3 regions of the Cellulomonas sp. P1_C4 genome follow, and region 2 is predicted to be linked to each of the others. Evidence: predicted binding sites of a transcription regulator. Region 2 holds the regulator's gene; each other region holds the start of a gene.
The links. The regulator HrcA, encoded in region 2, represses chaperone genes, less so after heat shock. The targets are predictions, from matches to a motif close to TTNGCACTCGNNNNNNNCGAGTGCNAA.
Positions count from the first base shown of each region.

Region 1: groES (co-chaperone GroES) is a predicted target of HrcA. The motif match lies at 1,018-1,044, and genes of this name have one in related genera.
Region 3: AC1DYZ_RS05955 (Hsp20/alpha crystallin family protein) is a predicted target of HrcA. The motif match lies at 1,188-1,214, and genes of this name have one in related genera.

Region 1 is NZ_JBFUAI010000004.1:7,667-9,921, forward strand. Features, by position in the region: gene AC1DYZ_RS03810 (class I SAM-dependent methyltransferase) at 1-954, opposite strand, end outside; gene groES (co-chaperone GroES) at 1,182-1,478, shown strand; gene AC1DYZ_RS03820 (hypothetical protein) at 1,546-1,944, opposite strand; gene AC1DYZ_RS03825 (WhiB family transcriptional regulator) at 2,100-2,255, opposite strand, start outside.
Region 2 is NZ_JBFUAI010000003.1:21,775-24,029, reverse strand. Features, by position in the region: gene dnaJ (molecular chaperone DnaJ) at 1-174, opposite strand, end outside; gene hrcA (heat-inducible transcriptional repressor HrcA) at 257-1,279, opposite strand; gene AC1DYZ_RS02805 (DUF3097 domain-containing protein) at 1,429-2,255, shown strand, end outside.
Region 3 is NZ_JBFUAI010000006.1:65,400-67,654, reverse strand. Features, by position in the region: gene AC1DYZ_RS05975 (hypothetical protein) at 1-110, opposite strand, end outside; gene AC1DYZ_RS05970 (hypothetical protein) at 259-405, shown strand; gene AC1DYZ_RS05965 (hypothetical protein) at 402-536, shown strand; gene AC1DYZ_RS05960 (hypothetical protein) at 652-840, shown strand; gene AC1DYZ_RS05955 (Hsp20/alpha crystallin family protein) at 1,307-1,747, shown strand; gene AC1DYZ_RS05950 (glycosyltransferase family 2 protein) at 2,082-2,255, opposite strand, start outside.

The sequences.
Region 1 (2,255 bases), on a different contig from region 2:
CGGCAGAGGCACGAGGGCGTCCGACGTCACGTAGGCGATGGAGGAGTCGACGAGCCGGCCGCGCACCTGCGCCGCGACCTCGCCGACCAGCCCCGCGCGGATCACCGCGCCGTCCGGCTCGTAGAGGTATCCGCCCACCGGCCCGGTCGGCGGCCGCTCCTCGGAGGTCTGCTCCACCACGTGCGCCTCGCCGTCGCGCAGCACGAGGGCCGAGCGGCCGGGTCCCTCGGGGGCGAGCGGCCCGAACCAGAGGCCGACCTCGACCACGTCGCCGTCCGTCGAGACCCACTGCGCGTGGGCGTCGTGCGGCAGCGCCGTGTGGGGGATGCCCGGGCCGAGCTTGAGACCGAGCGCCGGGATCGTCTCGCGGACCGCGAGGACCGCGTCGAGCGACGGCTCGTAGGCGGCCGGGTCGAACACGCGGCTGCCCGAGGAGGTCCGGCGGGCGGGGTCGGCGTAGACCCCGTCGACGCCCTCCGCCACGAGGTCCAGCGCGAGCCCGTCGCCGTGCCGCACCACGGCGTCGGGGAAGTGCCGCAAGTTCACGGTGGCGATCGCGGCGGTGGCCTCGTCGAGGTCGGTGGCCAGCACGCGCAGGCCGATCCCCGCGAAGGCCATGGCGTCGGCGCCGATCCCGCTGGTGAGGTCCGCGACCAGGGTGCTGCCGGCGTCGCGGAAGCGGCGGGCGTGGTGGGCTGCGACCGTGAGGCGGGTGGCCTGCTCGAGTCCCGCGGCGGTGAACAGCATCCCGTCGGCGAACGTGCCGAACTTGGCGACGGCCTTCGCGCGCAGGCGGGACTGCGTGAGGGCCGCGGCGACGAGCGCGGGGTCGATGCCCTCGTCGCGCAGGCGCTCGGACAGGGCCATCGTGCGGGACTCGTCGTACGGCGGCAGCGCCGACAGCAACGCCCAGCCCGCGGGGCTGAGCAGCTGGGTGATGCCGTCGCGGTCCATGCCGCGATCCTCGCACGCAGCGGCCCGCCGAGGGGCAGTTCAGCGGCGGATCTGCACGGCTCGCTGGCACTCGCCTTGACCGAGTGCTAACCGGTTCCTAGAGTGATGGCTGGCACTCTCCCGGTGAGTGTGCCAGCTGCGCTCCAGGCCACGGCACCCGCGACGACGTGGCCTGACAGCGCGCACGAACCTCAGAGAACTACTCACATGCGAAGGGGAGGTCCGCTGTGTCGGTCTCCATCAAGCCCCTCGAGGACCGGATCGTCGTCAAGACGCTCGAGGCAGAGACGACGACCGCTTCCGGTCTCGTCATCCCGGACAGCGCCAAGGAGAAGCCCCAGGAGGGCGAGGTCCTGGCGGTCGGTCCCGGCCGTGTCGACGACAACGGTGTCCGGATCCCGCTCGACGTCGCCGTCGGCGACAAGGTCATCTACTCGAAGTACGGCGGCACCGAGGTCAAGTACTCGGGCGAGGAGTTCCTCATCCTCTCGGCCCGCGACATCCTCGCGATCGTCGTCAAGTGATCTGAGGGGCGCTCGCGCCCCGCACGAGACGGACCCTCACGGCACTGCCGTGGGGGTCTTTCTCGTCTCAGGCCTCGGCGCACCCGAGGGGGTCGGCGCTCGTCACGGTGTCGGGGCACACCTGGTGGGTCCATGCCGGCCCGTCCCCACCGAAGACGTCCTGGCTGCTGTCGGTGAACACCTCGACGCCGTCGATGCCAGGCCCGACCCGGTAGTAGGTGGTGATCGGGTCGCCCTCGGTCGTCGGGAACGTCACGACGAGCTCGGCTCCGGTTCCCGGGTCGGCCTCGTCGAGGCACTGCCACGCGTCGGCGGGCACGGTCTCACCCTGCGGGATCTCGAGCTCGCCGCAGGACGGCAGGGCCGCGCGGCTGGCAAAGCTCTCGGGTGGGACGTCCGCGCCCGTGCCGCATCCGGCCAGGACCACGGCGCTCGCGGCCAGCGCGGCGAGCCGTCGTGCGCGCACCGAGTCCTCCGCTCCGAGTCGTCACCCCGAGTGTCGCGTACCGAGGGGCGGTCGAGGAGGCGGTTCACCCGTGCGTGTTCGTCGGCGCACGAAAAGAGCCCTCCCCTCTCGTCGTGCCGAGAGGGGAGGGCTCTGCTCGTTGGTGCGGGGGTGTGTCAGCCGACCCGGCTGGCGCGGCCGCGCTGCGCGAGGATCGCGGCGCGCTCGTCCTCGGACAGGCCGCCCCACACGCCGTACGGCTCGCGCACGGCGAGCGACTGCTCGCGGCACTCCTTGAGCACCGGGCACGTGGCGCAGATCGCCTTGGCCGC
Region 2 (2,255 bases):
GGGGTTGCCCAGCACGTCGTACGCGCGCGACACGTCCTTGAACGTGTCCTCGGAGCCGGCGTCCGCGCCCGCGACATCGGGGTGGTGCTCGCGAGCGAGCTTGCGGTACGCCTTCTTGATCTGCTCGGGGCTGGCGTCACGCGGGACGCCAAGGACCTCGTAGTAGTCGGTCACGAGAGGGGGTGCTCACTTCCAGCTGTCGTGGACAGGTGCGTGCAGGTCTTCGGGGAGGTCTTGTGGCAGGTAACAGGGCCGGTCATTGCGCGAGGATGCGCGTCAGGTAGCGAGCCACGGCGCGGACCGCCGACATGGTCCCGGGGTAGTCCATCCGCAGCGGGCCGATCGAGCCGACGCGCGCCACCGAGCCACCGCCCTCGTCGCCGTAGCCGGTGGTCACGAAGCTCGTCTCGAACAACCCGTCGTGCTGGTTCTCCCGGCCGATGCGCACGGACACCGTCGCAGAGTCCTCGGCCATCTCGGAGAGCAGCCGCAGCAGCACGACCTGCTCCTCCAGCGCCTCGAGGACCGGGCCGATCGACCGCACGTCGGTCCCGCCGACGCGGGCGAGGTTCGCTGTGCCGGCGAGCACGACGCGCTCTTCGCTCTCCTGCGCCAGGGTCTCCTCGACCACCGCGATGACGGCCTCGACGAGCGCCTGGTCGCCGGGCACGAACGCGTCCGTGAGCTCGCCGAGCGCCACCGGGAGCTCGGACAGGCGTCGGCCGGCCGCGCTGATGTTCAGGCGTGACCGCAGGCGCGCGACGACGGACTCGTCGAGGTCGGACGCGAGCTCCAGCGTGCGCTGCTCGACCCGTCCCGTGTCCGTGATGAGCACGACCAGCAGGTGGCGCGCCCCGACGGGCACGAGCTCGACGTGCCGCAGCGCCGACCGCCGCAGCGACGGGTACTGCACGACGGCGACCTGCTGCGTCAGCTGCGCGATGAGGCGCACGGCCCGGTCCACGACGTCGTCCAGGTCCTGTGCGCTCTCGAGGAACGCGCCGATGGCGCGCCGCTCGGGGCTGGACAGCGGCTTGACGGTCGAGAGGCGGTCGACGAAGAGCCGGTAGCCCTTGTCCGTCGGCACGCGCCCCGCCGACGTGTGCGGCTGGGCGATGTAGCCGCCCTCCTCGAGCGCGGCCATGTCATTGCGGATCGTGGCCGGCGAGACGCCGAGCGAGTGCCGCTCCACCAGCGCGCGCGAGCCCACGGGCTCCTTGGTGGCGACGTAGTCCTCGACGATCGCCCGCAGCACGTCCAGCCGTCGGTCCTCGCTCATGTCGCCTCCTTCGTCGTCGCGCCGCCATCGTCCCAGCGGGTAGCACTCCGCGCACAGGAGTGCCAATGCTACGCCGCGGAGCCGACACCCACGGGGCGGCCGCTGCGCGCCTCGACCGCACCGCTCGCGCGCCCCCCTAGGCTGCCCGGGTGAACGACGACCGCTACGGCTCGGACGTGCTCGGGGGCTCCGCCTCGACGCACCACCGGCCCGCCCGCACCAGCCGCCCGCAGCCCGCCGAGACCGGCCTGGTCGTCGAGGAGGTCACCACGGGGTGGGTCGGCGCCGTGGTCCGGGTCGAGAAGTCGGGCGGCCAGCACGTGGTCGTGCTCGAGGACCGGCGCGGCCGCACCCGCACCTTCCCCCTGGGCCGGGGCTTCTGGCTCGACGGCGAGCCGGTGGCCCTGACGGCCCCGGTCCGCACCCCCGCACCCGCGCGGCCCACCCGCACCGCCTCGGGCTCGGTCGCGGTGCACGACGCCCGCGCCCGCGTCGCCCGCGGCAGCCGGATCTGGGTCGAGGGCAAGCACGACGCCGAGCTGGTGGAGAAGGTCTGGGGCGACGACCTGCGCCTCGAGGGCGTCGTGGTCGAGCTGCTCGACGGCGTCGACAACCTCGCCGACGCCCTGCGCGACTTCTCCCCGGGCCCGGGACGTCGCGTGGGCGTCCTCGTCGACCACCTCGTCGCCGGCTCCAAGGAGAGCCGGATCGCCGCCGACGCCGTGCGCGGGGCGCCCGCCGGCTCGGTGCTCGTCCTCGGCCACCCGTACGTCGACGTGTGGCAGGCCGTCCGCCCCGAGCGCCTCGGGCTGTCGGCATGGCCCGTCATCGAACGCGGCACGGAGTGGAAGCACGGCATCCTGCGCGAGCTCGGCTGGCCCGCCGACGAGCAGGCCGACGTCGCCCGCGCCTGGCAGCGGATCCTGCGCTCCGTGCGCAGCTACGCCGACCTCGAGCCGAGCCTCCTGGGTCGCGT
Region 3 (2,255 bases), on a different contig from region 2:
GCGGGGACATCTTGGTTGTCGCCCTGGTCCGGCTGGCCTTCCGCCGGTGTCGCGTCGGGCAGGGGAGGTGTGTCCCCCTTGCCGGTCGTGCTCGCGTTCTGGTCGCTCACAGTGGGCTCCGATCGTGGTGGTCAACGGCTTCCACTGTTGTCCAGACGGCCCGATGACGCATCCGGTCCGGCCGTGGGGCCGCGGCCCGGCGCGCGGTGGAGGACCGGGCGTGCCTACTGTGGCCAGATCTGCACGAGGAGGTCAGTGATGAGCATCCCGGTTCCCGACAACGACGACACGCCGGACCTGCCTGACGAGCTGGACGGTCTTCCGGACAAGCAGCCGGCGGACTCGCCGCCTGCCATCGAGGACCCGGGCAACCCCGACGCCCACGGCCCGATCATCCAGGCGTGAGCAGCCCGATCGTGGGCGGGCCGGACGGGCCCGGCGACCACGATGACTCGTCGCCGCGAGAGGACGTGCCGGTGGCGCCCGCGGACCCGGCGGACCCACCGGTGCGCGACGGCCCGCTGAACTCTGCCTGACCGCTTCTTCGTCCTGAGGTGCGTCGAAGCGTGCGGGCGCTCACCATGGACCACGGCGTCGTGCAGCGGGCGCCGAACCGGGCGTCCGTGCGCGCCCCGGCGCCGGGAGACCACCGTGTGGGCATTCCTGTTCGGGAGGATCCGCCTCCTCCTCGTCGTCGTGATCCTCCTTCCCATCGTGGCATCGGTCGCCCGTCGGCTGGCTGCGCTGCTCGAACGGCGTGCGGCCGGACCCACGGTGGCGTCGCGAGGGCTGCGGGCGATCGAGGGTGTGGCGGTCTGGGTGCGGTCGTTGCTCCGTTGACCGCGGCCGGTCGGGCCAGGGACGCCGAGCCGCACGGAGGTCACGGGCTCGATGTCCGGTGCCGCGCCTCCGGTCGCGGTGCGGAGCGCCAGCGAAGAGCGCGGACGCTCTGTGAGCGCCAGAGCACCACGAGGTCGCGAAGCCACCGGGGGACTGACCGCATACTCGCCCTTTTGTGTCGAGGTAACGCCGCTGCGTACCGGGGTATCCACCATCAGCGAGTCCGGATCGGCGTGCAACCCGCGACGCACGGACCGCCGTGAGCCGGTTGTCGTTGACTGACCGCCACGACGAATCGGCTTCTGGGTCACGGCGGGTCCCGGTTCGCCTCTGGCGAACAGAGATGACTGGCACTCGCGGCGTCCGAGTGCTAATTCTTTGTGCTGTAGCCAGTCCAGCGACGAGGCGCTGGACGAGCTCCGAGGCCCGGGCGGTCCGGCGCCTCGACGACGAGGAGGTGAGGGCTGTGGCTACGCGATTCGACCCCTTCCAGGAGTTCGACCGGCTCTTCGGGCAGATGGTGTCCGCCGAGCGCGCGGCAGCGACGATGCCGATGGATCTGTTCCGGTCCGGCGATCATTACGTCCTGCACGTCGACCTTCCGGGTGCCGACCCGGGGACGATCGACGTGAACGTGGAAGACCAGACGCTGACCATCCGCGCCCAGCGGACCGCCAGCACCGAGCAGGACGTCCAGTGGCTGGCCAAGGAGCGCCCGGTCGGGACCTACGCACGCCAGCTCACGGTCGGCCGAGGGCTGGCCCTCGACGCGATCTCGGCCACCTATGCCGACGGCGTGCTCACCCTGACGATCCCCGTGTCCGAGGACGCCAAGCCGCGGCGGATCGAGGTCCAGCACGGGGCAGACACCACACAGATCACCTCGGGAGAGACCGTCCAGTCCTGACGCGATAGCGGGGCGGTGAGGGGAACCAGCGAGAGCCTCCGCCGGGAGAGGGACGCCCTGTGCGGGCGAGCCAAACCCGCTCACCGCCCCGCTCTCTCGACGGGGTTATGCGTCAGGTGCCTCGTCGAGGCCGAGCTCGTGGGACACGATGAACGACGGCCGCGCTCGACCCGCCACGACCAAGTCGCGAAGTTGCCGGTTGTAGCGCATGACCGGTGCCTGACCCGTGCCCATGTGCTGCCCTTGGAGAACAGGGTTCCGTAGTCGAAGCGGATCCTGCGGCCGATTCTCCACCGCGGCACTCATGGTGCGTCGGTCGCGGCGGCACCGCATCTCAGCCCAACGCGGCTCTCAAGTAGCCCGCATAGCCGCTCGGGGTCCGTCCGTACCGACGGCCCGATGTCAGGACGTCGGCCTCGTCGGACGCCACGACGACATGTCGCCGGTCCTGGGCGAGCAGCCTGACCAGGTCGACGTCTTCGTGCTCGGGGCGGTGCGGGAATCCGCC